3 regions of the Paenibacillus sp. PsM32 genome follow, and region 1 is predicted to be linked to each of the others. Evidence: predicted binding sites of a transcription regulator. Region 1 holds the regulator's gene; each other region holds the start of a gene.
The links. The regulator LexA, encoded in region 1, represses DNA repair genes until DNA is damaged. The targets are predictions, from matches to a motif close to CGAACATATGTTCG.

Region 1 (11,008 bases):
AACGGATTAATTCCAATCCATTGTGTAAAAGGAAAAGTCTCATAGGATTCATACAGTGCTCTCGCTTCTCGGCGTACTGTTTCTTCCAAAGCTATAGGATCAACACCTGTCGCTTGCTCAGCCACAAGACATGTCTCTGCAAAAGCTTCTTCTATACTGCGTTCATCCCATAATAACGTATCATCTAGATCAAACAAAACCGCTTCAATACTCACTGCCTGTACCTCCTCAACGATCATCATGACATTAATTATGATAATAGATATTTAGATTAGATAGCATATATAACGATCGATCTCCAAAAAGCTTAAGCTTTTTCTTGAATCGAAATTTTGTGTTGTGCAGCAAATGTGCGTAAATGCTCGCTCATTGCATCTGTATCATAACGGTTTAATGTGCGTGAGAATACCCAGCTTCCACCTTTAGAGCTATGTTCAATCACTACATAACCTTTTTGAAGGCGAATACTTTTTACTTGAGAAGAAGAGATGAGACGATCACGATTAAATTTGGTAGTGATCAATGAATCTCTGCCAATTTTCAAGTACGGTTTGCGGAAATAAAGCATTACGCCAAGTAAAATGTACAAAGCTACAGTAACAATAAAGATTACGCTAAAACCATCAGCTGTTGGATACATAATACCCATCACTGCATAAATAATTCCCAATATAATTAGAGCAGCTGGAAAAACAATGTTTCTTCCTTTATACGCTGTATATTCGGAAATACTGGTTTTGCCACCGATAGAAGATTGACCTTGCTTTCTACGTGCAGCATTAACTTGCTTTGAATTGCGTCGAACTTGCCTTTCCCAGGAACGGGACATACTTTGTTTCCCCCTAATAGATAATGTAAGCCTTACAACAAAAGCAGAAGACTTCGTTCTATCTTATCATGCCAGAACAAGCCCTAAATTTCCATAGCAAAATAGGATGCTCTCTGTAATAACAGCTAGAGCACCCTTGAGTTAGTTCACTTCTTTGTATTTATTAAAGCTGTTACATGATTCTAGTGCTGACTATTTTTTGGTATTATCCGCTTGTTCTGTATCTTCTACAAATTCAATTGTATCTAGTTGTTGACGGAAATTACTGCGAATATTATTTAAATAAATAGCACGTAACTCGTCACGCTCTACAGTTTCTTCGGCTGTAAGACCTGAACTTTTTTTCTTACGAGCTAATTCATTAATACGTGCAATGAGTGTATCGATATCCATAACTAACCTCCATGTAAGTAATCATCTTGTGACCATCACTAACTTTGACATGTAAAAAAAAGCTTGTCAAGATCAACAGATCTTAACAAACTTTCATCCTATTAATGAATATATATGCTTATCTAGTAATATCGTTTATACAATAAATATACTTAGAGAACATATAAATCAATCGTAAGGAATCACCAGAACATCGCCTGCTTGAATCTCACTTGTAGTCAATTGATTCTCACTACGAATCTCAGCGATATAGTCACGTGTATCTGTCTGGGCTGATTTGTATTCACTAGCGATACTCCATAAGCTATCCCCTGAATGAACAACAACTTTTTGTGCAGGACCTTCTACTTTGTCTGCTACTACAAAGTTATGAATTACTCCACCGTATAATAATACACCTGCAAACACAAAACATACCATTAAACGTCCGCCGGATTTCCACTTCACTTTTTGGGCTGTGCTTTGAATAAGATGTAGCGTTTTTTGACGTAATGTTTTTTTGCCTTTAGGTTGAGCTGGCTTACGTATCTTTTGCACATTCGGCAAATATGTCCACTCATCCACCACTACATCTTTGTCCGCTCGTGTGGCATGAATAGTTGCTTGCTGTGATTGTTTCTCCGAATAACTTGTTGATGTATGATGTATATCTGATCCAGATGTATCAATCTGTTGTTCACCATCTTCAGATTGATTGTGGATGCTACGATATGTAGTATATTTTAACATTGTCATCACGCTCCAAACATTTGTTCTTGTTTTCTTAAATTCACTATAACACGAACATATGTTTTACTCAATAGTTTTTTACGAACCTTCGTTCGTGTTTTTTATTGCACCTTTTAGACTATAGATTATGCCTCTTATACGATGAATAGACTACAAAAAGTAATGAATAACAAAATAAATATACAAATTTTAGAACTTATGTTTGTACGAACGGTAGTTCTATGTTATAATTTTGCCAAACGTTACTAGCATTGGGGTTGATAAGGTATGTCAAAAGTTTCAAGTCGCCAACAGGCCATTTTGGAATTTATCCGAAATGAAGTCAAACTTAAAGGTTACCCGCCATCTGTACGTGAAATTGGTGAAGCTGTAGGTCTTGCTTCTAGTTCTACTGTACATGGTCATCTGGATCGTTTGGAGAAAAAAGGACTGATTCGACGCGACCCGACCAAACCTCGTGCCATCGAGTTGTTAGGTCAAGAAGAGTCTGAAAGTAATATTCTTTTCGCTCAAACGGTATCTCGTGTTCCTATTATTGGAAAAGTAACCGCCGGTGTTCCGATTACAGCTACAGAACATATTGAAGATTACTTCCCTCTACCACAGAATTTTACAGGTGAAGGACAAGTATTTATGCTTTCTGTAGTTGGAGACAGTATGATTGAAGCAGGAATCTATAATGGTGACTACGTAATTGTACGTCAACAACAGACCGCTGATAATGGCGATATTGTTGTAGCCATGACAGAAGACGACGAAGCAACTGTCAAAACGTTCTATAAAGAAAAAGATCATATTCGTCTACAACCAGAAAATCCAATGTATCAGCCACTTCGTCTGACACATGTTACGATTTTGGGTAAAGTTGTAGGATTGTTCCGTAACTTGCACTAAATCACTACTGTACGTTGCAGTTCATAGAAGATAGAAAAAGACCGCTACTAGAAAGTAGCGGTTTTTTTCTTATTTATATGAGAATAATTTAATTTATTTAGATTCAGAACAATGTAATTATTGTACATATCTCCACAATGCAGTTTTAATTACATGTTCTGCTTCTACTTCACTAAAAGCAACTTCGATCTCTTCTTTGCCTTGTAGAACTTTATACATCCATACAGGATGCTCTGTTGGATTCAAGTACAATAATTCTACCGCAAGTTTAGGTTTTCCAGAATCATGAGAACATTTGTATTTGAGATCAGCTTCTCCATAATAATGTTCACGTACATTTTTTTTAACTACAGTTATAGTAATGACAACGAGAGCAATTGTAATAATCAGTTGATTTTCATCTTTCTGAATACTGCAATCTTCTTTAAAATGTTTTTTGATCTCTTCTAAAATGGTAGAAAATTTCATCCATAAATTTTCACAATATTCTAAAAAATGCTCATGAATTTTTAAAGAATATGAAAAAGCTTTTGCGTTCTCTGCTTTCTCTTCCTGTGCACGTATTACCGCAGATTCAATCCAACTCATAATTGCTACCTCCTTTAACTGTAATGACTGAACATATTGAGTACCCAAATTGCAACGTTTTTATCTAACCCTCTACTACTTATTGGATGCCTTTTGTACAAGCTGAATACGGTACTTTTTGCTGATATGCTCTTAATTTTTTTATTTGATTTCTAATGTCACTCCTCTTAATTCATTATGTGATTTCTTCATCATAACCTAATAATAGGAAATTGATACCTTTTAATGCCAAATAATCACTAAATATCTTATATTTTTTTAATAGTAAGCTACATTTATCCAAACAGCTTTGTATCCATCAGTTTGGCAAGTAATGCTTTGAAATCTTTACTTTCTGCTTTTTCAGCCAATTGAGCTTCAAGTGTATTGAACTTTTCAGCTAGAAAATAAGCATTTAAAAATACACCTAGATGGTCTTTAGCCACTGCTTCGGCATTATCTTTATCTGATGAATAACTTGAAATGACAGTATACGCAAATTTCTCAGGATCTATTCTCATTTTTGATTTCATCAGGCACTCTCCTTGTCAGTGTTGATTATGCTTGGTTATGCCATACACGCATTTCACCGGATTGTCGGTTAGCCCAGCAATAATAAGGAATAAGTCGTAATGTTGTAGGAGCATACGTGGTAGCTGCTTGAGAAGCATATAATACATCGTCCCACTGCGAAGTAATGATTCTTTTACGTGCCTCTACATGGATCGTACCTATGCCTCCTAGCAACTGTGGATCAAATGTATATTGATAGGTCTGATCTTTATTTAACTGAATTAAATGCAAATGCTCTCCATTATCTACTTCTTCAGCGCAATAAATAAACGGGCCACGTCCTATAGCTACTTTGCCAATATCTGCTCTGACTAGCGGATGTGCGGTATATTGTTTGATCTCCATCGGTAAAATAAACTCGATCTTGTCATTAGACTGCCATACACGATCAATGTGTAGAAATCCGTTAATATTTTCCGCTTCTATATGCTCTCCATTGACTATCAATGAATAATCATCTGCCCAGTAAGGCAATCGGAGCGCCAATGTAAAAGCAGTTGGTTGTTCTGTCTGTGTCACAATCGAAACATGACCTTCCCACGGTAAATTCGTTGTTTGTTCAAGCTGTACTTTGTGATGATCTATCTCTAATGTTGCTGTGCTTGTAATAAATAGATTCGTATATATCGCTTTTTGCTCTGATTGAACCGTATACATATATTTATGAAGTGAAGTTAATAATCTTGCTAGATTCGGTGGACAGCAAGCACAGCCAAACCATTCGGGGCGTGTAAATTTCACATGACTTTTTCCCGGATCTTTACGGCTGTTCTCTGGACGTACTTCTAACGGATTCACATAGAAAAAATGTTTGCCATCCAGTGCCATACCGCCAATAGCTGTATTATACAATGCTCGCTCTAACACATCGGCATATTCAGAACGTACTTCATTTTTGAGCATATTAAAAGCAAAGAAAATCAATCCGATCGAAGCACATGTCTCACAGTACATCGTATCATTAGGCAAGTCGTAATCCAGTGTAAATGCTTCTCCGTCTACTGTTGATCCTATACCGCCGGTGATATACATACGTTTGGTAATCATATTTTTCCAAAGGCGACGACAAGCTTCTAACATTGCGGTATCGCCTGCTAATAAAGCAACATCTGCCATAGCTGCACACATATAGACAAGTCTAACAGCATGCCCTTCTGTGGTCTGTTGTTCCAAAATCGGTTGGTGAGCTTGATAATACTGTAGCGGACGATGACTCATGCCTGCTATAACTGGCTTGGTTCCTGTGTCTTCTGTCTGTTGTCTGGCGAAAAAGGTAGTATCCGTTCCCCGCTCATACAGAAAATAACGACTCAGATTCAGATAACGTTGTTCTTTTGTTAGTGAATATAATTTAGTCAACGCCAGCTCTATTTCTTCATGACCATCGTATCCTTGAATCTGATGTTCTCCTTTGCCAAAAGAAGCATCTATACAATCCGCTAATCGGCAAGCAATCTGGAGCGCTTTTTCATTATGAGTGGATTCATAATAAGCAACTGCTGCTTCGATAAAATGACCTGCACAATACAATTCATGACTTTCAGCCAACTTCTTGAATCGGCGCTCTGGTTCTTCAATAGAGAAGTACGTATTGAGGTAACCATCTTCCTCTTGCGCTAGAGCAATAAGATCAATCACTCCGTCAGCCAATTCTTGTAATTCAGTATCCGCATGAATGGATAATGAGTAAGCCACCGCTTCCAGCCATTTGTATACATCACTGTCCTGAAATACCCAACCATAGTGATTACCTTGCTTCAATCCAGCAGCAATCTTGAAGTTTTCGATAGCATGACTTTTTTCAGACGGAATACTGTTATCATTTCTTTCTTTTTCGATCGTAATATCAGCATTATCATTCAATACATTCCATTGATAAGGAATCATTTCTGTACGGACAAGCTCCCGATAATGAGACCAGAATTGATCTGTAATTGTAAGTGATTGTAAATGTAATGACATCGTATGTCTCTCCTCCTATGGTAGATACTCTATGATCGTCTATAAACCGAATATTTATTTCACTTGCGGTTCAGCATGGTGTTCTTTAATTAACAACTGTCTGCGAATATAACCTTCATTTTTTTCAAAACGTCGATAAAACAACATCGGGATAATTCCTAGTGCAAATACGATAGCAGGCAACCAGATAAACACAAATTGAATACCTGATAATGATTGTGTACTCTGCGCAACATTAGGCACATAACCGAAAGATGACATAAATTGTGTAGGAATAAATCCACCTAATCCTGAACCTGCTTTGATACAAAAAGCACTACCGATTGCTGTTAAAATCCCACTTCCACGTAGACCTGACTTCCATTCGCCATAATCGACAGTGTCCGATAGCATTGCAAAAGGCATCGAGCAAGCAATACCTGATCCAATACAAGCAATAATCCATCCTACAATCAAAAAGCTAATATGATCTCCTGCAAAAAACAGTACGATTTGTCCCAAAACAGCTAACACAAAGCCAAAAATCATCGTTGAATATTTGTTAGAAAATTTCACGATAAACGGAATTAATACCATACCAATCACTTGAATGACTGAAATTCCGTTAATCAATGGCACTAACTCTTTATGACCGATATTGTATTCAAAGTAATAGACTAATGTAGAGGTACGAATCGTTAAAGCGATCCAGAACAATAGATTAGCGATTACTAAAATAATCCAAGGCCAGTTACCTTTCATCGCTTTAAAGCTTGATTTGAATGGAATCGTTTTGATCTTTTCGGTATTGATTTCTTTGAGATCAGCAAAAGCAATCAAAAACATAATGATAGATACTATCCCGAATACGCAAAGTGTCCAAAAAAATCCTTTCTGATCATTACCTGCTCCGAAAAAAGCAACTAATGGCAAAGTAAATGTGACTGCTGCAAAATTACCAACATTTCCACCTACCATCCGAAATGAGTTCAACACTACTCGCTCATCGGTATTTCTACTCAAATTTGGCAAAATCGAAGTGATCGGTGTTGAAATTCCGGTATAGGCTATCCCTGCTAAAATATAGGTAACCGCTGCATAAACGACTTTCCATGTCCCATCCAAGTTTGGAGTGGTAAACGTCAATACTGTAAATACTGCAAAAGGAAAACACAGCCATAAAAAATAAGGACGACTTTGACCATACTTGGATCGGGTACGATCGACAATAATCCCCCATAGTGGTGCATCCACGGCATCCACTAATCGTGTTACCAACAATAAAGTACCTGCTACTCCAACCGATAAGCCAAATACATCGGTATAAAAATAAAGCAGGTAAGCACCAATAATGCTGTACAACAAATTGCCACCTGTATCTGTGAGCGCATAACTAATTCTGCGATGAAAAGGAACTTTATCATTCAGAAGAGTGGTTTGAGGCTCTGGCGAAGATTGAGGTGTAGACTCCATAATGTAACCTCCTGATTCAATCAAATAGTGATGATTTCTTTATCTAATAGTAAGCGCTTACGAAAAGAAGATAAACTTAGGATTTCGTAGGAAAGGTTTCTATTTCCGACTCATTTAGATATTTAAAAAATTAATTATTTCCATATAAAATTGTGCTATACTACCTTCAAAGTGCAGATTATTTATAATTAATGTGAACAGGGTTAACAAATCCGACTTTTCCTATCCAAAACTGACTTTTCGATAAGGAGTGATTACATATGCTGCTCAAACCGATTTCAAAAATAAATATCGAGCGTCCTCTTGCCTATTTTAAATGTGGACAATTTGTAAGTGATGAAGGCTGGCAACACAAAAAAATGAAGCTTGAAAAAGATTACGAAATCATTATTGGCTTAAAAGAAATTGTCTATCTTCAAGTTGGAGAAACAAAGTATGAAATTAAGCATGGGGACGTGTTATTGATTAAGCCAGATGTCGAATATTTTGGTTATCAAGCTTCCTCAGCAGGAGCTAGCTTTTTTTGGTTACATTTCTTTCCTCGAGATATTACCAAAACAGAATCAGGAGATGAATTTATCAATCATTTGTTTGGCACTATGATTACGGAACAGAAAAATGAGATTAATCCTTATGTATGCTTACCTGACTTCTTTTCATTACCTTATCTCGACAAGCCTATTATCTTGATGAAGCAGATTCTGGATACATCTAACACTTCGTATTACAGCACATATGCTGTAGATTATCTGGTGACTGAGCTTATGATCGAATTAACAGATAAGTACCTACAACCTCTTATTCATAATGAACTATTGCACAAAGAATACAATCAGAAGTTTATGCAAATTTTAGAATGGATTCGGGTGAATATTTATCATGATCTTACCGTACAGAAAGTAGCAGATACGTTCTGCTTTAATGCCGATCATTTAACCCGCTTATTCAAAAAAAATCTAGGTATGAGCACTATTCGTTATATTAATACACTCAAGCTCAGTCTGGTCAAAGAATTATTATGCACAACGAATTCTTCGATCAAAGAAATTGCTTATGAACTACATTTTCGAGATGAGAAGTATATGATGAAGTTATTTAAAAATTACGTCGGCATGACACCTACACAGTTCCGTGATACGTACACAAATACCTATATCAATACAGTGACTGTAGATCCTGATATTCCTATACCTAAGCATCTTCTTACTGAATAGATAAACAATCATAACAATAAGAATTCACATCAAAAACCTTGCTCTCCTATTCTGTTATCGAATAGGGTGAACAAGGTTTTTGTATGTTGTAATAAAATTATTTCACTTCAATATAATCAAGTTCTGCATAGCTAGTCCCTTTTTTAAATACGATTGTATTTTCTCCCTGCTTCAATGTTACAGGAACCGTCATGATTTGGCGTGTACCTACATTTGGTAAATTCGCAATCCAACCTCCTGTTTTTGGATACGTAATAACAGTAGATGCTTGATTGTTTACCGATAGATTGTGAGTCGAGTTTCCTGTGGTTCCATTACCATAACCGATCTCCATATTATACGTTTTACTTGTTGGAGCATAGACTGAGAACGATACAGAACTATCTGGATTATCTATTTTGCCTACAAATTGACGATTAGAAGCAAATGAACTTCTGGATACTGTCGCATCATTAATTTTAGCATCTTCGGCTTCTACTCTTACTTTGAAATCACCTTCAGGTTGTAATTGGATATAATCAAGCTCTGCATAACCTGTTTTTCCTTTGTTGAATTTCAAAGTATTACTGCCTGCTTTTAAAGAAACTGAAGTCTGAATCGTATTGCTATTTCCTTGAGATAACCAACCATCTGTTGTCGGATATTGAATAGTTGTAGACGCTTGATTATTGACACTTAATTCTTGTGTAGATTGAGCGTTTGTACCATTCGCATATCCAATCTTCAGATTATAATTACCAGCTACAGGAGCATTTACTGTAAATTGAACAGAACTATCTTGATTGTCTATCGTACCAACATATTTCCGATTAGAAGCATTAGGGTTGTTAAAAATGTTAGCTGAAACAATAGTTGCATTTTCTGCTTCATAACGACTGATCGATGATTGCTTGCCCGGAGTAATCACCAATCGATAAGCAGAAGATTCTTTTAACTGACTAAGCGGAACAGAAATCTGTCCATTTTCAATCGTAAAATCACCTTCAAATTCATTAGTAGGTTGACTTACTGCGGTATCTACTCCATACCATGGTGTGCTTTCTACTTTGACATGAGCATTACCTGAGAAAGACGGTAATGAAGCGAATCCTTTAACGACTATATTTCGATTGCCATTTCCTCCGCCTACGATCACATCTGCTTGTTGTTTGGCATTATTTACACTAGCAATACCATCTAGATCCAAAGCCGTTGGATTAGCAGGTGTAGTCATCGCCATCTGACCGGACATGTCACCATACCATTTGTATAACCACCATGCCCCATTAGCTGCTCCTTTGTCTGTCACAAGGTTGCTTAGACGACCTGGACGGAACCAAAATGCAATATTCGCTGTATCCACATCAGAACGTTCAAATTGAGCGATATACCGCGTCATATTGCCTGGAACTGCTTGTTCCGATACGACTCCATATTCGTTAATACTGATCGGTACATGCTTGATCCCTAGCTCTGTTTCCAAAGCACGATAAGCTTTCATATGATTCGAAATGTACTGGGGTGCAGGGCCATCTAAATATTCACCTTCCGGCGCTCCTAATTCGTGCCAAGATATAATATCGGGTAATACATTATTATCTCTTGCATACGTCAAAAAGTTTCTCAGCCAGCTTTCGTTATAATGAGTAATACTTGGTCCTATGATTTTGGTGTTTTTATCTTTAGCTTTGACTCGCAAATATGTTTTTTTCCAACCTTCGTTAAATGAACCTGCTGCTCCGGTATTCCATGTACCATCGGGTTCATTCCACAATTCATATCCGTATATATTTGTAGCACCTGACTTCAATCTTGCATCTACAATACTATCTACTTTTTGATACCAATCGTCCCAACTTACCCATTGATACGGGAAATTCGGATAAATATCTGGCATCCGTATTGTCACTTGCGCTCCATTCCGTTCAGCGATCGGTGCTACTTTGAGTGCATCGCCAATAGGCGTTGTTTCACCATTAGGCAATTGACCACCATTTGGAGCCATTTGTGTAAACATTTTCGGCTTGGTCGGAGCGATTAGATTGTCTGCGGGTCTACCTTCTTCGGCTAATCCATACAATGAACCAGAAGCTACATGAGTAACCGGTCGATATTGGTTAGCTAGATCTACTGTAAATGTCGCTGGTACTGCTGCTGTAGCGGGTGCAGGTGTAATAGGAAAAACAGTCAGTAAAAGTGCCCCACTTAATAAAACCGCTAACTTTTTCAATTCTCATCACCTTTTCTCATCATATTTTGAAACTAATTCTGCAAAATAGAACGCTTTCAAAATACGGTGGCCACCGTTGGTCTCGATTAGATCAAGTTATAACTTACACTATAAGGTTATTGGTTTTCCATTTCTGAGTAAACTCCAAAAAACGTAGGAAGAGTGTAAATTACCGACTTATTGGAT
Region 2 (11,008 bases), on a different contig from region 1:
TATGTGAATCCTGATTATGCCAAAGAAGTTAATGCCTCAATTGCGAAAGTAAGTGATGCTTCACTCAAAGCAAAAATGGAAACCATAAAATCCTATCCTACATCGGTCTGGTTAGATCGGATTGACGCGATAGGCGGTGGTGCGAACAATGCAGGTCGTCTTAGCTTGGAAGGTCATCTGGATGCTGCGTTAGCACAGAAAAAAGGAAATACACCAATCACAGCAAGCTTTGTTATCTATGATCTTCCTGGACGCGATTGCCATGCTTTAGCATCCAATGGTGAACTGCCTTTAACACCGGCAGGCTTAGAACGATACAAAACTGAATATATTGATGTGATTGCTGATATTTTCGCTAATCCTAAATATCAAGATATTCGTATCGTCAATGTAATTGAACCGGACAGCTTGCCGAATCTGGTAACCAACTTAAATGATGCACGTTGTGCTCAAGCAAGCTCGACAGGTATCTATGAAGCAGGCGTTAAATACGCATTAAACAAACTTCATGCGATTCCAAATGTATACAACTATCTAGATATCGGTCACTCTGGCTGGTTGGGTTGGGATAACAACCGTACAGCAACTATCTCTTTGTATACCAAAGTCGTTCAAAGTACTACAGCAGGTCTGGCAAGTGTAGATGGCTTTGTTACCAATACAGCGAATACTACACCGCTTAATGAGCCTAATCTGCCGAATCCTGATCTGAATGTCGGTGGACAACCGATCAAATCGGCTAAATTCTACGAATGGAATCCATACTTTGATGAGACCGACTTTACAGGCGCTTTGTATAACGGTTTTGTCGCTGCCGGCTGGCCAAGTAGTATTGGATTCTTGATTGATACTGGACGTAACGGATGGGGGGGGCCTAATCGCCCAACAGCCGCGATCGGAAATGATATCAATACGTACGTCAACTCTGGACGTGTCGACCGCCGCGATCATCGTGGGAACTGGTGTAATGCAAGTGGAGCAGGTCTTGGGGTAGCTCCAACTTCAGCTCCGGGCGCTCATTTGGATGCTTATGTATGGGTGAAACCTCCAGGAGAATCGGATGGTTCTAGCTCACTAATTCCGAACAATGAAGGTAAAGGATTTGACCGCATGTGTGATCCTACCTTTACTACAGCAGATGGCGTGTTAACAGGGGCTTTGCCTAACGCTCCAATCTCTGGTGCATGGTTCCATGATCAATTCGTTATGTTGATCAACAATGCTTATCCAGCTGTAGGTGGTTCTACTACAACGCCTACAACTCCTCCTGTAACTGCGCCAACGGCACCAACAGGTGTCAAAGCAACTGCTGCAGATAGTCAGGTCAAATTAAACTGGTCTTCTGTCACAGGAGCAACAAGTTATACTGTCAAAAGAGCAACCAGCGCTACAGGTGCTTTTACAACTGTAGGGGCTAATGTTACAACCACATTATACACAGACAAAGCCGTAACCAATGGCACAACGTATTACTATGCTATCACTGCAAATAACACAGTAGGTTCGAGTGTGAATTCGACTGTAGTGAGTGCTAAGCCACAAGCTACGACCACTACACCACCGACTCCTACAGATCCAACTACGCCAACACCTACACCTGTCGGTGATCTAGTCGTACAATATCGTGCAGGAGATACCAATGTTAATGATAGCCAGATCAAACCTTATTTTAATATCAAAAACAATGGTACGGCTGCTGTCAATCTTAGCGATCTCAAATTGCGCTACTATTTCTCCAAAGATGGATCGGCTGATATGACAGCCTGGGTCGATTGGGCGCAAGTGGGTCAAAGTAATGTAACGACTACATTTACCCCTAATTATGTCGAAGTCGGATTCACTTCTGGAGCTAGAGCCCTTCAACCAGGAGCGCAAACAGGAGATATCCAGCTTCGTATGGCTAAAAATGATTGGTCTCCAATGGATGAAAGCAACGATTATTCATTCGATGCTACCAAAACAGCATATGCTGATTGGAACAAAGTAACACTATACAAAGGCGGTACATTAGCATGGGGAGTAGCACAATAATCAATCGTACTCACTCCCGATCATGCTTGAATTAACAGGATAATCAATAGCAAAAGACCTTACTCCTATAATGGATAAGGTCTTTTGTTTACGCATATATAGAAGCATTCTAATTGTTATACATAATCGGTCGGTACAGACGACAGAAATTGAGGGAGATCTGGCAGGTTCTCAAGTGGCATCGGATAACTGATCCAATATCCTTGAAAATCGTTACAACCTAACTCTAACAACTTTCTCCATTGATCTTCTTCTTCAATACCTTCAGCAACCACATGCAACTCCAAAGCTTCTGCCATTGCGAGCAATGCTTTTAATACAGGAGGATTCATCTGAGCTACAAAAGAACGATCTATTTTGATATTATCGACCGGCAGGCGGGTTAATGTGCTTAATGAAGAATAACCTGTACCAAAATCATCTATCGAAATCGTATATCCTTGCTCACGTAATTGAAGTAGAGAAGAGCATTCACTAACAGTATCAATCATAGCCACACTTTCTGTAATTTCAAGATCAATATACTGAGGATCAACTTGTTCTTCTTGCAGAATCTGATTAATACGATCTATAAAATCAGGCTCACTTAACTGGATTCTAGAAATGTTAATCGCAATCTTAGTCTGTTGTCCATACTTGGCTTGCACGATAGCAAGGTCATGACAAGCCTGACGAATCACCCATTCGCCTATAGGAATAATCAGACCTGTTTGTTCTGCTATTGGGATAAAGTCAGCAGGCGAGACCATATATTTATGATCTTTTTTCCAACGTAGTAATGCTTCTACAGCTACCACTTGTTTTTGTTTGTTCCCATAAATCGGCTGATACAACAGTTGTAATTCTTCTTTTTCCAGACAACTATTCAATGCTAATTCATAATTGAAGCGAACAACCTGTTCATATTGCGTTTTTTCACAGAATAAATGATGTTTATTACGACCGCTTGTTTTGGCATGAAAAAGCGCAATATCTGCACGTCGTAACGCAATAGAAATATTGATATCTTCTGAGAAATAAGCAATACCTACACTTACATTGATTTTGATCTGACGATTGTTAAAAGTGAACGGTTCATTCATTAAAGAAATAATAATCTGAGCCATCTGTTCAGGATGTTCTTGTTGACGATTAGACACCAGTATAAACTCATCACCGCTAAGACGAATACTGATATATTCCGAACTGAAATTACGTTTAAGCCGACCTGCCACTTCCACCAATAGAGCATCGCCGCTTTCCATGCCAAGTGTATCATTTACATATTTGAGATTATCTATATCAAACATAAATAAATACGCAGGGTGAGTAACAAACTCATACAAAAAACGTCGATTTAATAATTGAGTCAATTCATCATGGAAAGCATAATACTGCATTTTTTCTTTGTATTGATGGCGTTCTTCATAGCTTCGTGTAATACAGACTAGATGAGTGATCGTCTGATTCTCATTGAAAATAGGCGAGATAATGCTATCTCCGCTTAACGTTCCTGTAGGTAACAAATGACCTTCATCAAAACGTACACTTTGCGCTTGTACCAGTACTTTAGAATATTTGTTATGCAAATACTGAGCCATTTCATACTGATTGCGTTCACTATAAAGATCGAAAAAGTTTTTTCCGATATCCTTTTTCGAGATTCCACTGAACAATTCTGCTTTTCGATTAACATAACAATATACAAATTGTCGATTTTGGACAGCCATAATATACACTAGATCTTCCATAGCATCAAAAGCTAACTTAAGAAGCGGATGAATCAGTGAATCTTCGCTATTCATTTAGGTCCACTCCTTTACCATACTGATCATAATCTTAAAATTATTTTTAATATATACTAGGTTTAATCGGTATGTATAGAGCAGATATGAAGAAAATGTTAACTTCTTTTTTTAAATGAATTGTTCCAAATTTGATTGTGTTCTTCTGAATAGGGGTATATTACTATAGATATGTGTATTTTAATCTGCATAAAGGAGTGTTATACATGGCACAAAAACTACAAGGAACAGTAGCATTGGTTACAGGCGCAAGTAGCGGAATAGGGGAAGCAACAGCTAAATCTCTAGCTGCACAAGGAGCAACTGTAGTCGTGGTAGCACGTCGTAAAGATCGTCTGGATCAATTGGCTACAGAAATTAGCGAACAAGGCGGTTCCGCTTTTGTTATTGAAGCAGATATTACAGATCAAGCCCAAGCTCAAAAAGCGATTGAACAAACAATCAGTAAATATAACCGTCTTGATATTGTAGTCAATAATGCAGGTGTGATGTTATTGGGGCCAGCAGAGAATGCTCCTGCTGAAGAATGGGAACGCATGGTATCTATTAATGTGAATGGATTACTGCATATCTCTCATGTTGCTTTACCACATTTACTCAAAGCCGCAGAGCAATCTGATCGTCAGGTCGCTGACTTGATCAATATTAGTTCGGTTGCAGGTCGTCGTGCTGGTGCAGGTTCTGCTGTATACAATATGACCAAATTTGGAGTCGTTGCATTTAGTGAAGCGTTACGTCAAGAAGTAACAGGTCGCGGTGTGCGTGTAGGATTGATCGAGCCAGGTGTAGTACAGACCGAGTTGTCTTCTCATGTACGTTCTGAAGTAATGGAAGATATGGGCAAACTATTTGGTAATATTACACCACTAGAAGCACAAGATATTGCAGATGCTATTGAATATGTGGTGACTCGTCCCAAACATGTGGCTATTAATGAAGTGTTGATTCGTCCGACACAGCAAGAATTTTAAAAGTCCGTTAATAACATATATAATGTACCATATTTGTATAAAAATAGGCACCCTATTTATAAGGTGCCTATTTTTGCTATGTTATTGTGCATTTCTTTTACAAAAAGATAGATTAGTGATCAGGAATAGCTTGCAGTAATCGAGGCAGACGGATTAATAAAAATACACTTCGTCCCAGACCGAATGCGATAAAGGCTAGCCATAATCCATGATTACCATATACCGGTACAGCTATCCAGAGAACTACTAGAAACAATACAAACGAAATGATCATCGAGTTGCGAATAGGAGCTGTTACAGATAGCCCTGTAAATAAACCATAGAATACCAGACCTGCACCTGTAACTAAAGGAAATAATAATAACCAGAAGCTATATTCATTCGCAAGTGCAATCGTAGCCGCTGAATCTGTAAATAATCCTAATAACGGTTCATGGAATATCCAGTAAAGTAGCATAATGAGTACAGCGGGCAGAAATGAGCTGTACCATGACCACCGAATAGTCTGCCGTAACAGCAGTGGATTACGAGAACCTCCAGCTTGTCCAGCGTAGATACTACTGGCATTGGCAAAGCCATCGAAGAAGTAAGCCATAATATAATGGACTTGCAATAAGATCGCATTAGCTGCCAGCATTTCGGGTCCAAACGAAGTACTATTCGCTGTAAATATATTGAACATAGCCAATAAGCAGATTGTACGGATAAATAGATCACTATTTACACTAATCATACGGCGCAATGCTTCGCGATGAAACACGCCTGCTTGAGAGATCGATCCCCATTTAAAATAAGGCGAGCGCCAGATCAATACAATTCCGAATACCAGACCCGCTATCTCTGCAATCAATGTAGCAGAAGCTACACCTGCGACTTGCCAGTGAAATACATGTACAAATACAATCGCCAGAATCATATTAAGCACATTAATACCGATCTGCAAAAACAAAGTCTGTCTTACATGTGCCATACCAATAAGCCAACCTAGAATAACATAATTAAGCAATGTAACCGGAGCGCCCCAGATACGAATATGAAAATAAATAGAAGCTTGCTCACGAATATCAGCACCCGGTCTGATCCATGCCAGCACTCCTTGCAAAATAGGATACTGCAACGCCACAAAAAAGAAGCCAATCAGAATCGCAATAATAGTAGGGCGTACCAGTTCAGAAAAGCCCCGTTCTAATTGTCCGGCTCCTTTGGCTTGGGCTGCAAATCCAGAAGTACTTACTCTCAGAAAGCCAAATAGCCAGTATAACGTATTAAAAATAAGGGTACCAATCGCAACGCCACCTATGTAAATACTACTTGATAAATGACCAACAACAGCGGTATCTACAGCACCAAGTAAAGGAGTAGTAACTGTAGAAATAATTAAAGGAATACTCAAAGCAAGATAACTACGATAATGTAATGGAGTAGAAGATTGTAATGGTTTCATACTTTTGTTATACCATAAATTAATCGAAATAACTACGATTAAACTATAACTCTATGTAGTGATCTAATTTATAGATGAAATGATTGTATATCGTTAACAAATGTGATATTAATTAATGATAACATAAACAATTATTTTGAAAGCGTACTCATTTTAAAGTGAAATCATATCCAATAGAACCTATCTAAAGGAGAGAATACTTAATGTCTACTGTAAATAAAGTGCTGAATACGGTTACACCTAAAGAAGTTCGTATCGTAGATGAATTTTGGACAAAATACAATGATCTGGTGCGTCAGGTAGTGATTCCTTATCAGTATGATGCGTTGCATGACCGTATTGCTGATGCTGAACCTAGTTATGCTATTCAGAATTTTGAAATTGCTGCTGGTCGCAAAGAAGGGCAATTTAACGGCTTTGTTTTTCAAGATACAGATGTAGCGAAATGGATTGAAGCGGTTGGCTATTCGTTAATGACTCATCCTGATGTAGAGTTAGAGCGCTTGACCGATCAAGTGATTGATCTTGTTGCAGAAGCACAGGGTGAAGATGGCTATCTGAATACATATTTTACAATTAAAGAACCGGATAAGCGCTGGACCAATCTAGCCGATTGTCATGAACTATATACCGCCGGGCATATGATTGAAGCAGGAGTTGCTTATTATCAAGCAACAGGTAAAAAGAAACTGCTGGATGTGGTCTGCCGTCTAGCAGATTATATTGATACTGTATTTGGAACAGGTGAAGGTCAATTACGCGGATATGATGGTCATCAAGAGATCGAACTTGCGCTTGTTAAATTGTACCGTCTTACAGGAGAACAACGGTATTTGCAATTGAGTCAATTTTTTATTAATGAGCGTGGACAACAACCTAACTTTCTAGAACAAGAATGGGAGCAACGGGATCGGATTAACTTTTTTGTAGGTAAAACAAATGACATCAATCTTCAATATAGTCAGGCACATGTGCCGGTACGAGAGCAAAAAGAAGCAGTAGGGCATGCTGTTCGCGCGGTCTATATGTACACAGCGATGGCTGATCTTGCTGGACTAACAGGAGATACCCGTCTTTATCAAGCATGTCAGACTTTATGGAACAACATGGTACACAAGCAAATGTATGTGACTGGAGGGATCGGTTCTACCCATCATGGTGAAGCATTCACGATCGATTATGATCTGCCTAATGATAGTGGATATTCGGAGACTTGTGCTGCGGTAGGAATGGTCTTTTTCGCACATCGGATGTTGCAGATTGAAGCCAAAGGCGAGTATGCTGATGTGTTAGAGCGTGCGCTTTATAATACAGTCATAGGTGGAATGGCGCAGGATGGTAAACATTATTTCTATGTGAATCCATTGGAAGTATGGCCGTCTGCTTGTCATCATAACCCCGGTAAGCATCATGTGAAGCCTGTTCGTCAGAAATGGTTCGGTTGCTCTTGCTGTCCTCCTAATATTGCACGTCTTGTAAGTTCATTAGGACAATACATTTACAGCACCAATCAAGATACGATCTATACACATCTTTATATTGGTGGCGAAGCAGATTTAACAGTTGGTGAGCAATCGGTTGTGATCCAGCAAGAAAGTGGATATCCATGGAATGGGGCAACACGCTTTTCATTCCAATTGGAACAACCACAATCTTTTGCATTGGCTTTACGTTTACCGGGATGGTGCAAAAAAGCTTCGCTAACGCTCAACGGTGAATCTATTGAATATCAATCACTTGTACAGGATGGATATATCTATATTCAGCGAGAATGGTCGGTAGATGATCGTGTAGAGTGGAATATGGATATGCATGTGCAAGTGATTCATAGCCATCCTAGATTGCGCGCTGCTTCTGGCAAAATCGCTTTACAACATGGGCCACTGGTCTACTGTCTGGAGCAAGCAGATAATGGAGAATTAATCTCTGCACTATCCATTGATCCAGCGCAATCATTAACAACACGATTTGATGCTGAATTATTAGGTGGAGCTGTGGTGATCGAAGGTACAGCGACTCGTGAGCTGACCAGTGATTGGGATGACCATTTGTACCAAGACAGTCCTCCTACCATTCAGGAACAGCCTTTTACAGCGATTCCTTACTTTCTCTGGGCGAATCGTGGTGAAGGCGATATGGCTGTCTGGATTCGTAAAAACTAACCACATAACCCAAGAGGTACGATATATTAATGTCGTGCCTCTTTATTTTGCAGAAAATTAGATGAAAAAATGTCAAATTATCAAAAAAAGCGAACGTTTGTGCTTATTTTTTAGTGTAAACTATTGTATCGATATCAAGTTAAATGTAAAATAGAATAGAGAAGTGTAAAGGGGGGTTTATTTTGGCTAAAGCAAAGGTAGCAAAACGTCCAACACGGGATGAATTTGCACTAGAAGAAATTGGTAATCAACTTACTGAAGCCTATCAAGAGAAATCGGAAATTTTGCTGACAGTGTGGGGTGCAGAAGAACCTGTACGCGGTCAGATTGTAAATATGGATCCACGTACAGGTCGAGTACATGTACAATATGAAGAAGAAGTAAACAAAGTGAAATTTATGGATATCATGGGTGTGAACTATCCAAGAGATTAAATAAATACCTTTGACAAATCCTTCATAACCAGAATATACTAGCATAGTCGATAGTCGGCTATGCTAGTATTTTTTTAGGAGGATAATCATGCCATTTAATCAAGAGCAGAACCCTTTAGGATTGTTATTATCTCGAACCTATTTATCCTATAAGAAAAAAGTATCTCATTTATTACTTGATTATGATATTACTCCAGAGCAATTTGGTGTACTTAATAATCTGGTCAGTCATGATGGTATCTCACAGAAAGCATTAGCAGAGTTAAATTCCAAAGACCAGACCAGTATCGGCAAAACATTGGATCGTCTGGAAAATAAAAAATTGCTCACACGTACGGTTGATCCTTCAGATCGCCGGGCAGTATTGCTACATTTAACAACAAAAGGACACGAATTAATTCAGCAGACCAAGCCGATTATGCAAGAAGTGGATGATGAGATTAACGCATTGTTCACGCCGGAACAAACCAAGCAATTTATTGCGATGATCAATCAGACGTTTGAACATTTATCCCGCTGATTTTGTCAGCTGGATATTTTTTAACCCAATACATGCACAACCATTTATATCCTATGCATGTATTTAAAAAAAGAGAAAAGATAGTTGGAGGAAAACAAATGACTGTATTCAAAACGTTTAAAGATTTTTTAGGGATTACACAGACCAAAGTAGGGATTGTGTTTTCTATTTTTGTACCTTTGGTATTTTTATTATTTTGGATGACTGGATATCATGGAGCCACCGAACGAGTAGATCAACTGGTTGTTGGAATTGTTAATGAAGATGGACAACAAGGCGAACGCATTGCTCAAGCGATCACTACAGGTGTTCCCTATCAGACCCAATCTTATGATTCATTAACTACAGCACAGCAACAGATGGACAATGGTGATCTAACAATGATCATTTCGATTCCGGCTCATTTTACAGAAGATGTCGCATCGAACGGAACGACTCAAATGAATTATTATATCAATCAAGGTAATTCCGATATTGCCAAATCGATCGTTCAAAGTTCTGCTACGCAAATTTCCTCTACGATTGGAGAACATGCTTTTGCAGATGTTCATCAAGAAATCGTCACCACTAATATTGTCAAAACACATGATATTTCAAATTTTGCAATTTCGATGTTACCGATGATTTTAGGTTTCGTCACATATGTTGGTGTAATGACCATGAATATCCAATTAAATATTGCATCTATGATGTTAAAGCGTGATCATAGTAAGTGGCAGATCTTTTGGGGCAGACAGATATTACTGCTTGTGATCTCTGTAGTCGCTTCATTCGTGATTACTACAGTAGCATCGCTATTTGCAGATACGGTTGCTTCGTTCTGGCAAATGTGGAGTTTTCATCTGTTGGTCTATATTTCCTGTATTGCTGTTACACAGATGGCATTCGCTTTATTCGGCAATGTCGCTCCATTATTCAATGTGGCGCTGATCCCGCTTCAGTTGATGACAGCCGGAAATATTATCCCTGCTGCTATGTTATCTCCTTTATACCGAAATATAGGATATTTTTTACCAGCTCCGAATGCTATACAGGGCTATTTAAGGTTAATTTATAGTGGGGCTTCTGTTTCCTCATTTGTGATTCACTTACTATGGATTGCTATTGTTACTTTTGGAATCACATGGATTCGTACAGCGCTGGTCAAGCCAGCTCCAAGCCCTATAAGTCATCCGGCAGGTAGCCACTAAGCTGAAGGGGAAGGCAAGTCTACAGCAAGACATTTGGTCAGATAGTTGCTTTGCAGGAATGCTCTATGATTTTATCCAAAAAAAGCATTTATATTGCCAAATGTTACGGCGCACTGAATAAGATTTTTGCGTATCAATGATCTGTACTATTCCAAAAGGAGGCGTTAACCATGTCATTATCACACATTCTCGTTCCTTATGATGGCTCAGAACACTCTCAAAAAGCGTTGGAAAAAGCAGTCGGTCTAGGAACAGAGCTCAACGCTCAAATTGAAGTATTGTATGTGGATTCGACTTCTACAGAAATCTTAGAACAGCCGTTAGTAATTCCTACTCATGAACTGGAATCTTATTTTGACCATGAAGAAGAGGATGTACGCCTTAATCTTCGTCGCTTGATCTCAACCATTCCGAATGCGCAAGCTACTGTTATTCAAGGAAGTGCAGGCAAAGGTATCGTTAAGTACGCTGA
Region 3 (11,008 bases), on a different contig from region 1:
ATAGATGCATTTCACGCAAATTCGGATAATGTTCAACCAAAGCTTTACGAAGTGCATTATCCAGTGCATTTACAGGTCCATTACCTTCTGCGGCTGTATAGATACTTTCTCCGCCGATTCTGAGTTTGACAAAAGCTTCAGACACAACAGCAGACCCTGCATTTTTTTCGACTAACATTTTGAAAGATTCAAAAACAAATAACTCTTTGATCTCACCATTAGCTTCACGTAACAGCAATTCAAGAGAAGCGTCTGCACCTTCAAATTGATATCCTTGATGCTCCAGATCTTTGATTTTACCGATGATCTGTTTGGTGTTTTCATTTTCAGGGTCAAGGATTAGATCCATTTCTTTTGCTTTGGAAAGGATATTGCTTTGACCTGCTAATTCAGAGACGAGAATACGTTGTTTGTTACCGATTTTCTCAGGTTCGATATGCTCATACGTTCTAGAATCACGCAAAATAGCGGAAACATGTATGCCACCTTTGTGAGCAAATGCAGCATTACCTACATAAGGCTGATTCACAGGCATATGCACATTCGCAATTTCACTGACATATCGTGCGGTGTTGGTAAGTTGAGACAATTGATCATTGCTGATGCAGGTGTAATCCATTTTCAACTGTAATGTTGGTAAGATCGAACACAGATTAGCATTACCACAACGCTCACCATATCCATTCATCGTACCCTGAATTTGTCTTGCTCCGGCTTGAACAGCGCTTAATGTATTAGCTACAGCTAGTTCGCAATCGTTATGTGTATGAATTCCTAGAGGAGCGCCGCCTAGTTCAAGATTTAATCTGGATACGATTTCATAAATTTCATGAGGAAGTGTACCACCATTCGTATCGCACATAGTCAACCAATCAGCACCAGCTTCACGCGCAGTGCGCAATACGGATACAGCATATTCAGGATTGTTTTTGTATCCATCAAAAAAATGCTCGGCATCAAAAATCAGTTCCATGCCTTGTTGCTTCATGTAGGAGATCGAGTCTGCTATCATCGCTAGATTTTCTTCGAGTGTCGTCTGAAGTGCAGTATGCACATGGAAATCCCATGATTTACCGACCAATGTAGCTGCTTGTGCACCTGATTCAATCATCCGTTTGAGGTTATCGTCCTGATGGGCAACACTCCCCTTGCGACGTGTACTACCAAATGCTGTGATTTTGGCGTTCAGTCCAAGTGTTTGTACTCGTTTGAAAAACTCGATGTCTTTACCATTACTGCCTGGAATACCGCCTTCAATATAATGAACACCAAGCTCATCAAGTTTTTTGGCAATTTTGAGTTTGTCATCTGCGGACAAGCTGATCCCTTCACCTTGAGTACCATCACGAAGCGTAGTGTCGAAAATCGATATGGACTTTGACATAATGGGGAGTCCTCCTTCATTTGTGCAAAAAAATGAATACTTGTTTTTTAGTGTTTCGTTAATCATTTGTGAAGTGGGGTGTCAATAAAGCATTGTTTTTTAGTATAATTTATTATTATATCACCTGACTCATGTAAGGGATACGATAATTTTGATTTTATTTAGTTTACTAGGAGGCATTACAACATGCAATTACATATTCAAAAAGTTGAACAAAATAACAAGGTATTCACACTTTATTATACGTCTGAACAACCATTACCTTTTGATCCACACGATGTAGTGATGGTATCTGCGGGTGATTATGTTGTAGCAAGTGTACGTGAATTAACAGCAGATCATATTCAATTATACATTTCAACAGATGAGCCGCTAGAATGGGGCGACCAAATTGTGATTCAATTGGCATTTTCGCCAACCGTATCGATTGTAGGTAGCAAAGATATTATTGCAACATTGGGTCATTTCCCTGATTTTGAACATGGAGTCATTACCGATCATCATATTGGCAAAGATCAGGTAGAGTTAGATGTTCAATTGGCAGAACCTTTTGCAGATCATACAATCAAGCTTACGTTTTTAGAAGCGACAGAGATTGAATTTTCTGCACCGGATGTAGAAAAAAATGAAATCGCTGAAATGGATTTTCGCTATGATGAGACATTAATGGTGGTTGATATTGAAGCTGCACAAGGGATGTCAGGAAGTTTCTTCTGTGGCGGAATCAAAGCCGAATTCAAATCATAAGGTGAGTTGAAAGTGACAGTAGATTTCAGATGAGGAACTTCGAATGAATATTGATATGCAAGGTATAAAGGGGGCTGAAATGTGCCTAATTTAGAAGATTATAATCAACCGCTATCTGATCAAATTGTGTTTATTGTAGAACAAGGAAATCGGTTGCATCAAGATCACAAATGGGAGCAAGCGTTAGACAAATATACAGAGGCTTGGGAGTTGCTTCCAGAGCCTATAGTGCATTGGGATCTTACTGAGTGGATTGCTTCTTGTAAAATGAGCATCTATATGGATCGCCAAGATTATCAACAGGCTCACGAATGGGCGTTGATTGCTGTAGAAGCGGTAAAAGATAATCCCAGACATACTTCAGCCAAAATTAATGTCGGTATAACCTGTTATGAAACAGGTGCTACGTCTGACGCATATACATGGTTTGAACAAGCGCATCAATTCGGGGGAGCACGTGCTTTTCAAGGATTTGATCACAAATATCTACAATTCTATACACAGATAAAGCAAGTGGAGAAAGGAGAGGTCAAATGACAGTTTCTTTGGATCAATTAACGATTCAAGACATTCCATGGAATCGGATCACTACGCCTTATGGGAGAGCCACAGAAGTCCCTCAAATGATCGCTAAAAGAAATTATAGTGGTCTGTCCAATATCGTAGAACATCAATTGACATTATGGCAGGTTACCCCATGGATACTATTCTTTTTGTTAAAAGAATTATCTCTTCAATCGCCAGATGAAGTCAGTGTAGTAGAGATCGATTTGTATGAAGGAGTGATAGAAGCTCTTTCTGAACATGAACAGTTGGAAGATACGGAGCAGACATTGGAGACGATGCCTCTTTTATTAGAAGAAGTGTATCTTTGGGATCAAGATGATCAAGACGATGAATTAGAGTGGGAAAATGAAGAACCTCGTGGATATGATTCAGAAGTCTTTTTCAATTATTATGTCTACAGTTATCTCCTTCTAAAGCAAGCTCTACCTATATTTGAAAATATCTCACGTCATACCACTGATCCAGATATGCAAAATACGTTACAGGACTGTATGGAGTACTTGGAATAAGGAGGATAGATTTGTGGAGTATATCAAATCATTTTTTGAAGATGAAATGTATTATTTTGAATTGGATGATCAACAGATTGCTTATCGCCAAATTGTAGTGACAGACACAGATTCCAAAGTGTCTATTGCTCCTGATTTTATGCTCGCTGAAGCAGAAGTTGAATACGAACCTGATGAAAAGATCGGTGTGGTTGAATTTGAAATTGCCTGGGAATCAGCGATCTCCAAATATCGCAAACAGTGGGATTATTACAAACAGCAGTATCTACCCGGTGATTCAGTAACAGGAGTATTACGCATGTTCTATCCGCAAGGATGTGTTATTCAGTTGGATGAGCATACGTATGCTATTGCAGATCGAGCGATGTTACCTGAACAGATTGATGGACTTCCGCTTGGAATAGGGATTGTAATAGCAGGTAAAGTGAGCGGGTACGATGAACAGAACTTATGGGTACAATTGGATCAGTGTACTGTTGAACATATATAAGCTGATAATCATGTAATGAAAGGAGCTTGCTACGATGATCTATATCACTGGTGATATTCATGGTACTCATAGTGTGAATACACGTTTTAATACTCGGAATTTCCCGGAGCAAAAACATTTAAGTAAACAAGATATTGTGATCGTAGCAGGTGACTTTGGATTGATATGGAACGGAGACAAAGAAGATCAATACTGGTTGAAATGGTTAGATAAGACCAAACCGTTTACAACAGTATTTATTGATGGAAATCACGAAAATTTCGATCTGTTAGAACAATATCCTACTGAATTATGGCAAGGCGGATTAGTGCATCGAATCAATGACAGTGTATTACACCTCATGCGCGGACAAGTCTATGAGATAGAAGGATTAACTTTTTTTACGTTTGGAGGAGCCGCTTCACATGATAAAGCATTTCGATGCGAAGGAAAGTCATGGTGGGCTCGTGAAATGCCGGATGATGAAGAATACCAGTTAGGGCTATCCAATCTGGAAAAACATCACTGGAAAGTGGATATTGTGATCACTCATACCTGTACTGCACAAAGTCTAGCCTGGATACAACAAAAGTATTCAACAGAAGTGGTTGCTGATGAGATGCATGAATATTTTCAAATAATCCAGAGTCGACTAGATTATGATCAATGGTACTTTGGTCATTTTCATCAAGATGTACAATTACCGGATCGTCAGAGATTGTTGTATCACGATCTTTTTATGATTTCTGAATATCAGACTCAAACATAGAACGCAGAAAAATAGGAAGGTGAATGTATGAGTGGCATCAAAAAGAGTAGGCGTATGTCTATTCATGTAGAGTATTTATTAGATCAATTGTATGAGCAAGAATCGGTCGACCTCCTTGTTCAAATTAAAGAAAGTGGACAGTTAGCTGCGATTCCGTATCTCAAATCTTTTTTGTTTTCAGAACGAGCTGACATCGTGAGGGCTGCTGAAAATGCAATTAGTGATCTGTTACTACAATGCCCTGTGAGTGAATTGATCTGGTTAAGTGAACGCTGTCGCGAAACACTTCCTTTTCATTATCAACAACGTGGCAAAGCATGGATTGAGCTTCGACCAGAGACAGTATTGCATTGGTCTAACGATATTCATCCTATTCAGATCATTATGGCTAGCTTTCATTGGGATGGATATGTGCGTGAAGTGGCAGTACAACGATTAAGCCAATTTCAAAATGGATCAGAAATCCCATGGTTGCTGATTCGATTAAATGATTGGGTATCTCCTATTCGATTCAAAGCTTATCGTGCATTGAAACAAAAAATACATATCTGCAATACCGAATATTTTATTCAGTCGATCTGGTTAGTACAGCGATTAGTAGGGCGTGGCAAAGAGCATCATGAATTGTTGAATACACAGATTCAACAGCTTATTGCGCAACCTGAAGCTAGACCTGCTTTGGAACATTATATGCACTCGACAGATGTCTATATTCGTCAATTTTGCTACAACATGATGTTGAAAACAGAAGCGACAGATCGATATGATTTATTCACTTCTGCTTTACAAGATCATGCTTTAGCGATTCGTCTATGGGCTGCTCGTCAAATTGATCAAGCAATCGAAGTAGATAAAGATTCGTCTGAGAAGATATCGAATCAATGGCTAGATATCGTGTATATGATGTTAGCCGATCATTTCCCGGCATTGCGTCGTCTGGCGTTGGATATATTAAGTTATCATTTTCCAATGCAAGCCGAGACTGCGTTAATTGATGGTCTGATGAGTCATAATCTGACCATTCGCGAGACAGCACGTCGTCATTTGCCCAAAATCAAGCCAATACCCTATGTCGAATATTATTTGGATCAGATATGGAATGGAAATGAATCGTCTCTGGCTGTCGCAATCGCTGGATTAGGAGAGACGGGTACAGCAGAAGATGCCGAAGTTATAGCTGAATATAAAGATCATACACAGATTAAAGTACGTAAAGCTGTGTTGACAGCTTTGGGTAAATTAAAGCCTACCGCTTATATGGATGTTTTCTCTCAAGCTTTAGTAGATTCGCAACCCGGCGTATCCAAAATAGCGAAACAGACGCTTATCCAATATACGTATATGTTAGATCGAGAACGATTGATCCAACTGGTGCTAAATTGTCCATTGTCCCATATTTCGCGCAATGCTCTTCGTATTCTGTTTGCTTTTGACTCTTGGCAAAGTCTAGATAGTTTATTGCGAATATTAGTCCAAACTGAACATAGAATAGTAGAGCATACAGTGAATCATCTACTAGACGGTTGGATCACCAAAGCAAATTCTCAATTTCGAGCAGAACTTCCTATTGAAATGAAAAAACAGCTTTTATGCTATTTAGAGCAAAGTAAGAGTGTATTGGATCAAGGTAAGCATCGGACACTGGAATGGATTATTCAACTGGATAGCAAGTAATTGATGGTAAAAAGGCAATAAGAGTGGAGGAGTACAAAATGAATGAATTTCTTAGAGAGCAAAATGATCATCGGGATGGACGCTTACGAGCGATAGAGGTGAATCAAGCCGAGATTACTGCTTTTCAAAAAGCGATGTTGTACTTGAAATTTTCTTGTGAGGAAACAGATTCATTATTGTATGCTGGTAGCGATTCGCTCAATAGTCTACTTTATAAAATGATGAAAGCAAGCGATATGGCTGAGATTGAAGCTTCTTTTTACAATAAAGCGTCACTGGTGAATGAAGCATTTGTTGAACAAAAAGTAAAACGGTTGGAACAAGAACAACCTTATGTACAGCCACCTTCTCAAGAACAAGCCAACGAAATCATGAAGTCGTATATGTATCCATTTCTATCTTCGAATCAAACCTAAATTGTGAACAGATGTCATTCAATAAGAAATGAGGATGAACAAATGAGAACGATTACGTATAAGCATAGTAAAGCTGATGGACTACTAGGATATGAATTATTGCCTGCACGTTATGGTGAAAAGTGGGATCAGATTCAAGCTGATTCTGTGTTTATTTATGCCGGTGATTTTGATTATTTGATTCCTTATTTGAAAAAGCATTATCCTATTGTTGATCCAGTGACCAATGATCGGTATGGTTACTTTGATACATCTGGTTTTAATCCGATAGCCAAAGCACTCTGGACTAATATATTAGCAGAAATGAAAGCTTATCAGACCAAAGATCGTGAGCTCAAAGCATTTATCCGCTCGCTGGTTACCTGGTTAGAGATTCAATTAGAATGGGCAGATGAGATTATTATTTTCGGGAATTTATGAGGTGAGTCATCGTGGGTTGGGAATACGGTATTCAATGTATAGAAGAAGAGGGCATAAGTAAAGAACAGCAAGCCAGGCAGTTAATCGAGCAGTTGAGCCAAGCTTTGGTTACGTTAGATCTGGGTGATATGGTGATTGAGCAGGTAGACGATGGATTGGTTATTACAGATCCTTCTTATACAGATTGGCCAGATGTGGCACAGATTCAAGTGGAGCAGGCTGATCTAGCAATCGAATCTATAGCCGAAGGCGAAGTGTATATTCATTGTTTATTTCATCGACATGATGTACCTGTACGGCGAATGATTGATACCATCCAAACAATTATTTCTACAGAAGATCAGTGGATTGAATTGTAAATAATCATAAGAATACTGGAAGAGATGAGATTGTAATCAGGATCAGATGTGCACATGATGAAATGAGTATAATTAAGGAGGAACGATCCAATGTCTAACCAAATTCAAGTGATGACAGATACAGCAACACTTTGTATTTATGATCTGCAAGCACTCAAGCATCGATTGGAAGATACATCAGATTGGTGGTCTATTCCTGAAGATGAATTGTTAGAAGTGAATCTAGGGAATATTGCTTTTCTTAATGTAGGCGCAGATGGATTATATACTATGCAACAGGTAGATGAGATCGAACAACCCGTAGTTCAATTATGGATCAATGTTCCTTCGGGTCAATTGTATGCAGGAGCAGCAGAAAATGTGACAGGGGGGCGAGCTAGAGCCAGAAGATGGGGACAGTGGACAATATATAACGGTTGAGCCGGGCGTATATCATTTGAAAATAGCAGTAATACAGCAAAATATTGAATTTGCTTTGTTACGAACTGAACAGGCAATCGCTAACAATCAGTTTGAAGATTTGATTCGTATTGGATAAGGAGGTTAGTAGATATGTCTGGTCAACATTATGCTAGTACAAGGGATGAAATAGAACACCTCGTACAACACTATCGTATTCCAGCCCCTCGCTTTCACGAAGTAGGTAAAATGCAGTGGTCATCTATACTTTCAATAATCACACAAACGTTTATCACGTCTTCACATGCAGGAAGCGAATCTGCATTAATGCGAGGATACAATCATTTGCAAGAACCGTATGTAAGTTATCAGGTAGGAACAGAAGGGTACCGAGAGATTGCTAAACTGATTGATCGCACCGAACAAGTCTGGTTCCTCGCTCCTGAACGCTTTTATAGTGGTAAACAATATTGGGTGTATGAAGCTTATGTAGATGCGATTCAATGGATAATTGAACAAACAGGAATGACTGAATATTATATCGTCTCCAAAAAGCTACAATGGTTATTATGTGAGACTCATCATGAAGTCATCATCGGCACAGGTGAACCAATAAGTGGACGTATTCAGAAGCGCAAAAAAGAGCTAGACGATGTTTGAAAAAGCAAAATATAAAGCAGACGATATTTTGGTCATTCCAATAAAAGACAATTGCTTGGCGATCTGTCAGGTTATTAGTACTCTGTATGACCGATTTAAAAAGGTGTCTTCATTTGGTATACTCTGTATCCAAGAGGATCAAGTTTATTGTGGTGAGCAACATAACGACAGTCGCCTGATGATTCCAGTGATCTGTATTAACAGTATAGATCAGGTATTTTTCTGCACAATCTGACAGACGGGTATCCCAGAATAGTAAGTCCTTTTCCCGACTTATCGCAAAAGGAGCTGTATATTCAAATAACGATTTTGATCCGTCAGACGCCATTGCGGCTTCTTGTAATACAACTTCAGCATCTAATATTTCATCGAACCAACTCCGCCAATTGTAATATTGCGTTAACCACGAATTAGCATGATCTCCAAGTGGAATAAAGATTTGAAATGATCCACATAACTCTCCATATCCCAATGTCTATTTGAATAATTCCGAACATTTGTACTTATTTTTGCGTCATATCATAGGCTAAATGAAACAGATACGATATAATAGAATCATACGATATCTATTGTAGGCGATTCGGCTGATAGAGCATAATCCATAGGGTAAAGACTGCACAGGCAAGGAGGATGATCAGCTTGAGGCATCATGCCAATTACTACCCTGCCAAAGGAAGAGTCATTTTGCATGTAGATATGAATGCTTTTTATTGTTCTGTTCATACAGCAGAAGAACCGGAAAAATATCAAGGCAAGCCCACAGCTGTCGCAGGTAGTGTTGAACTGCGCAAAGGAATTGTGGTTACTTCTTCTTACGAAGCGAGAAAGCGTGGCGTGAAAACAGGCATGCTGGTTAGAGAAGCATTGCAGAAATGTCCGAATCTGATCTTAATTTCGCCTGACTTTTATTTATACAAACAATACTCAATAGCATTCATGAATATTGCATATAGTTACACACCGATGTTGCAAGCAACGTCAATTGATGAATGCTACTTGGATATTACAGGTTCGAGTCAATTTGGCACGCCACCTCAGATTGCGGAACAGTTGCAACAACGGATCTGGGAAGAGTTACATTTACCTTGTTCGATAGGAATTGCGCCTAATAAATTACTAGCAAAAATGGCTTCAGATATGAAAAAACCTAAAGGTATTTCGATATTGCGTATACGAGATATGCCCAAGTTATTATGGGATAAGCCATGCGGACAATTGTTTGGCATCGGCGGGAAAACATCTGCCAAATTAGTAGATATGGGCATTCGCACGATAGGGCAACTTGCAGCAGCAGATGAAGCCAGATTAACAGCTAGATTTGGTGTAATGGGAAGCTGGCTCAAGCAAGCGGCAAATGGGATAGATCATTCGCCTGTAGAGATTGATCGGGAAGTCAGTAAGTCGATAGGGCATACTACAACATTGCCTGCTGATATTCAAGATCGTGATGATATCAGAAGAGTGATGCTTAATCTAAGCGATCAAGTATGTCGCCGATTGCGTCGTCAGAAATTAATCGCTCAGACGATTCAGATTACGATTCGCACACCTGATATGAAAACAATCACTCGCTCCAAATCACTAGCTGTTCCTACAGAAACGGCGGATGAAGTGTATCGTGAAGCTTGTGCACTATATGATCGTCATTGGGGAGATCGTACGCCTGTTCGATTATTAGGAGTGGCTCTTCAAAATTTACAGCCCAAAGAAGAAGCTGCTTTGCAAATGGACTTGTTTGATTATAATCGTCAACCGGTCAAAGAGCAGTTAAATGAAGTGATGGATAAGTTACGCGATAAATTTGGTGAAAGTGCGATACTAACAGCAGGTATGTTAGGCAATGATCCTTCAGTCCTGATTCGTAATCACAAAATTAGAGGCACTTCATTGCAAAAAGATGGTATGATTTTGCCAGGCATGGAAGAATAATCAGTAAGTAATGATTCAATATTGATCTATATTGTTTAAATTTTAATCAATAATTGGATTCGTAGTACAGGTGTGTTACAATTTGTGTACTGGTAATTGTTGGTTATTCATTTGAAATAATATATCTTTTATATTATATTGTGAGTATATGTAAACTGGTGTCAGTTCTTAAAAAAAGACAACTGGTAAGTAACGATAGGAGGCATATATAAAGATGGGGAAATATAGTTGGGTTGACAAAGATACATGTATCGCTTGTGGTGCTTGTGGAGCAACAGCTCCAGACATTTACGATTATGATGATGAAGGTTTGGCTGAAGTGATTTATGAAGGTGACGCTAACCGCGGTATTATGGCAATTCCAGACGATATGTTTGATGATTTGCAAGATGCTTGTGACGGTTGTCCTACAGATTCAATTAAAATTGCTGATGAGCCTTTCGCTCAAGCTGAATAAGTTTTACTAGTGTACTGAATAGAAGTACATGGTCCGATAAAAGGCGTTGCAGAGACGAAATGTGTCTCTCAACGCCTTTTATAATCTCATTTTGAAGTAACTTGAAGAAATACACAGATTAGCCGATATACATAGTATTGCATTATATTTTAAATATAAAATAGCTATCCCTAAACTGTACATACTATAGAGACAATATAGACTATTGGAGCGTAGTGTCCATGCTGGAGGTAATAAATGAAAAATCTA

Region 2: QCD85_RS09035 (YolD-like family protein) is a predicted target of LexA. The motif match lies at 8,483-8,496, and genes of this name have one in related genera.
Region 3: QCD85_RS01370 (DNA polymerase IV) is a predicted target of LexA. The motif match lies at 8,864-8,877, and genes of this name have one in related genera.

Annotation. Positions count from the first base shown of each region.
Region 1 covers NZ_JARUWY010000002.1:190,058-201,065, forward strand. The annotation lists gene QCD85_RS06705 (HAD family hydrolase) at 1-215, opposite strand, end outside; gene QCD85_RS06710 (methyltransferase) at 308-829, opposite strand; gene QCD85_RS06715 (DUF896 domain-containing protein) at 1,022-1,222, opposite strand; gene yneA (cell division suppressor protein YneA) at 1,391-1,951, opposite strand; gene lexA (transcriptional repressor LexA) at 2,219-2,845, shown strand; gene QCD85_RS06730 (hypothetical protein) at 2,963-3,433, opposite strand; gene QCD85_RS06735 (hypothetical protein) at 3,709-3,945, opposite strand; gene QCD85_RS06740 (glycoside hydrolase family 127 protein) at 3,971-5,947, opposite strand; gene QCD85_RS06745 (MFS transporter) at 6,002-7,399, opposite strand; gene QCD85_RS06750 (AraC family transcriptional regulator) at 7,660-8,613, shown strand; gene QCD85_RS06755 (CBM35 domain-containing protein) at 8,711-10,822, opposite strand.
Region 2 covers NZ_JARUWY010000003.1:257,598-268,605, reverse strand. The annotation lists gene QCD85_RS09060 (glycoside hydrolase family 6 protein) at 1-2,031, shown strand, start outside; gene QCD85_RS09055 (GGDEF domain-containing phosphodiesterase) at 2,148-3,815, opposite strand; gene QCD85_RS09050 (SDR family NAD(P)-dependent oxidoreductase) at 4,022-4,786, shown strand; gene QCD85_RS09045 (MATE family efflux transporter) at 4,899-6,230, opposite strand; gene QCD85_RS09040 (glycoside hydrolase family 127 protein) at 6,434-8,392, shown strand; gene QCD85_RS09035 (YolD-like family protein) at 8,575-8,826, shown strand; gene QCD85_RS09030 (MarR family winged helix-turn-helix transcriptional regulator) at 8,915-9,346, shown strand; gene QCD85_RS09025 (YhgE/Pip domain-containing protein) at 9,445-10,536, shown strand; gene QCD85_RS09020 (universal stress protein) at 10,707-11,008, shown strand, end outside.
Region 3 covers NZ_JARUWY010000001.1:285,368-296,375, reverse strand. The annotation lists gene cimA (citramalate synthase) at 1-1,384, opposite strand, end outside; gene QCD85_RS01435 (Imm50 family immunity protein) at 1,571-2,131, shown strand; gene QCD85_RS01430 (hypothetical protein) at 2,213-2,668, shown strand; gene QCD85_RS01425 (hypothetical protein) at 2,665-3,207, shown strand; gene QCD85_RS01420 (hypothetical protein) at 3,221-3,697, shown strand; gene QCD85_RS01415 (metallophosphoesterase family protein) at 3,732-4,445, shown strand; gene QCD85_RS01410 (HEAT repeat domain-containing protein) at 4,500-6,119, shown strand; gene QCD85_RS01405 (hypothetical protein) at 6,158-6,535, shown strand; gene QCD85_RS01400 (hypothetical protein) at 6,578-6,955, shown strand; gene QCD85_RS01395 (hypothetical protein) at 6,967-7,314, shown strand; gene QCD85_RS01390 (DUF6386 family protein) at 7,405-7,734, shown strand; gene QCD85_RS01385 (hypothetical protein) at 7,751-7,852, shown strand; gene QCD85_RS01380 (DUF6756 family protein) at 7,867-8,373, shown strand; gene QCD85_RS01375 (hypothetical protein) at 8,483-8,845, opposite strand; gene QCD85_RS01370 (DNA polymerase IV) at 9,013-10,302, shown strand; gene QCD85_RS01365 (ferredoxin) at 10,517-10,759, shown strand; gene QCD85_RS01360 (L,D-transpeptidase) at 10,997-11,008, shown strand, end outside.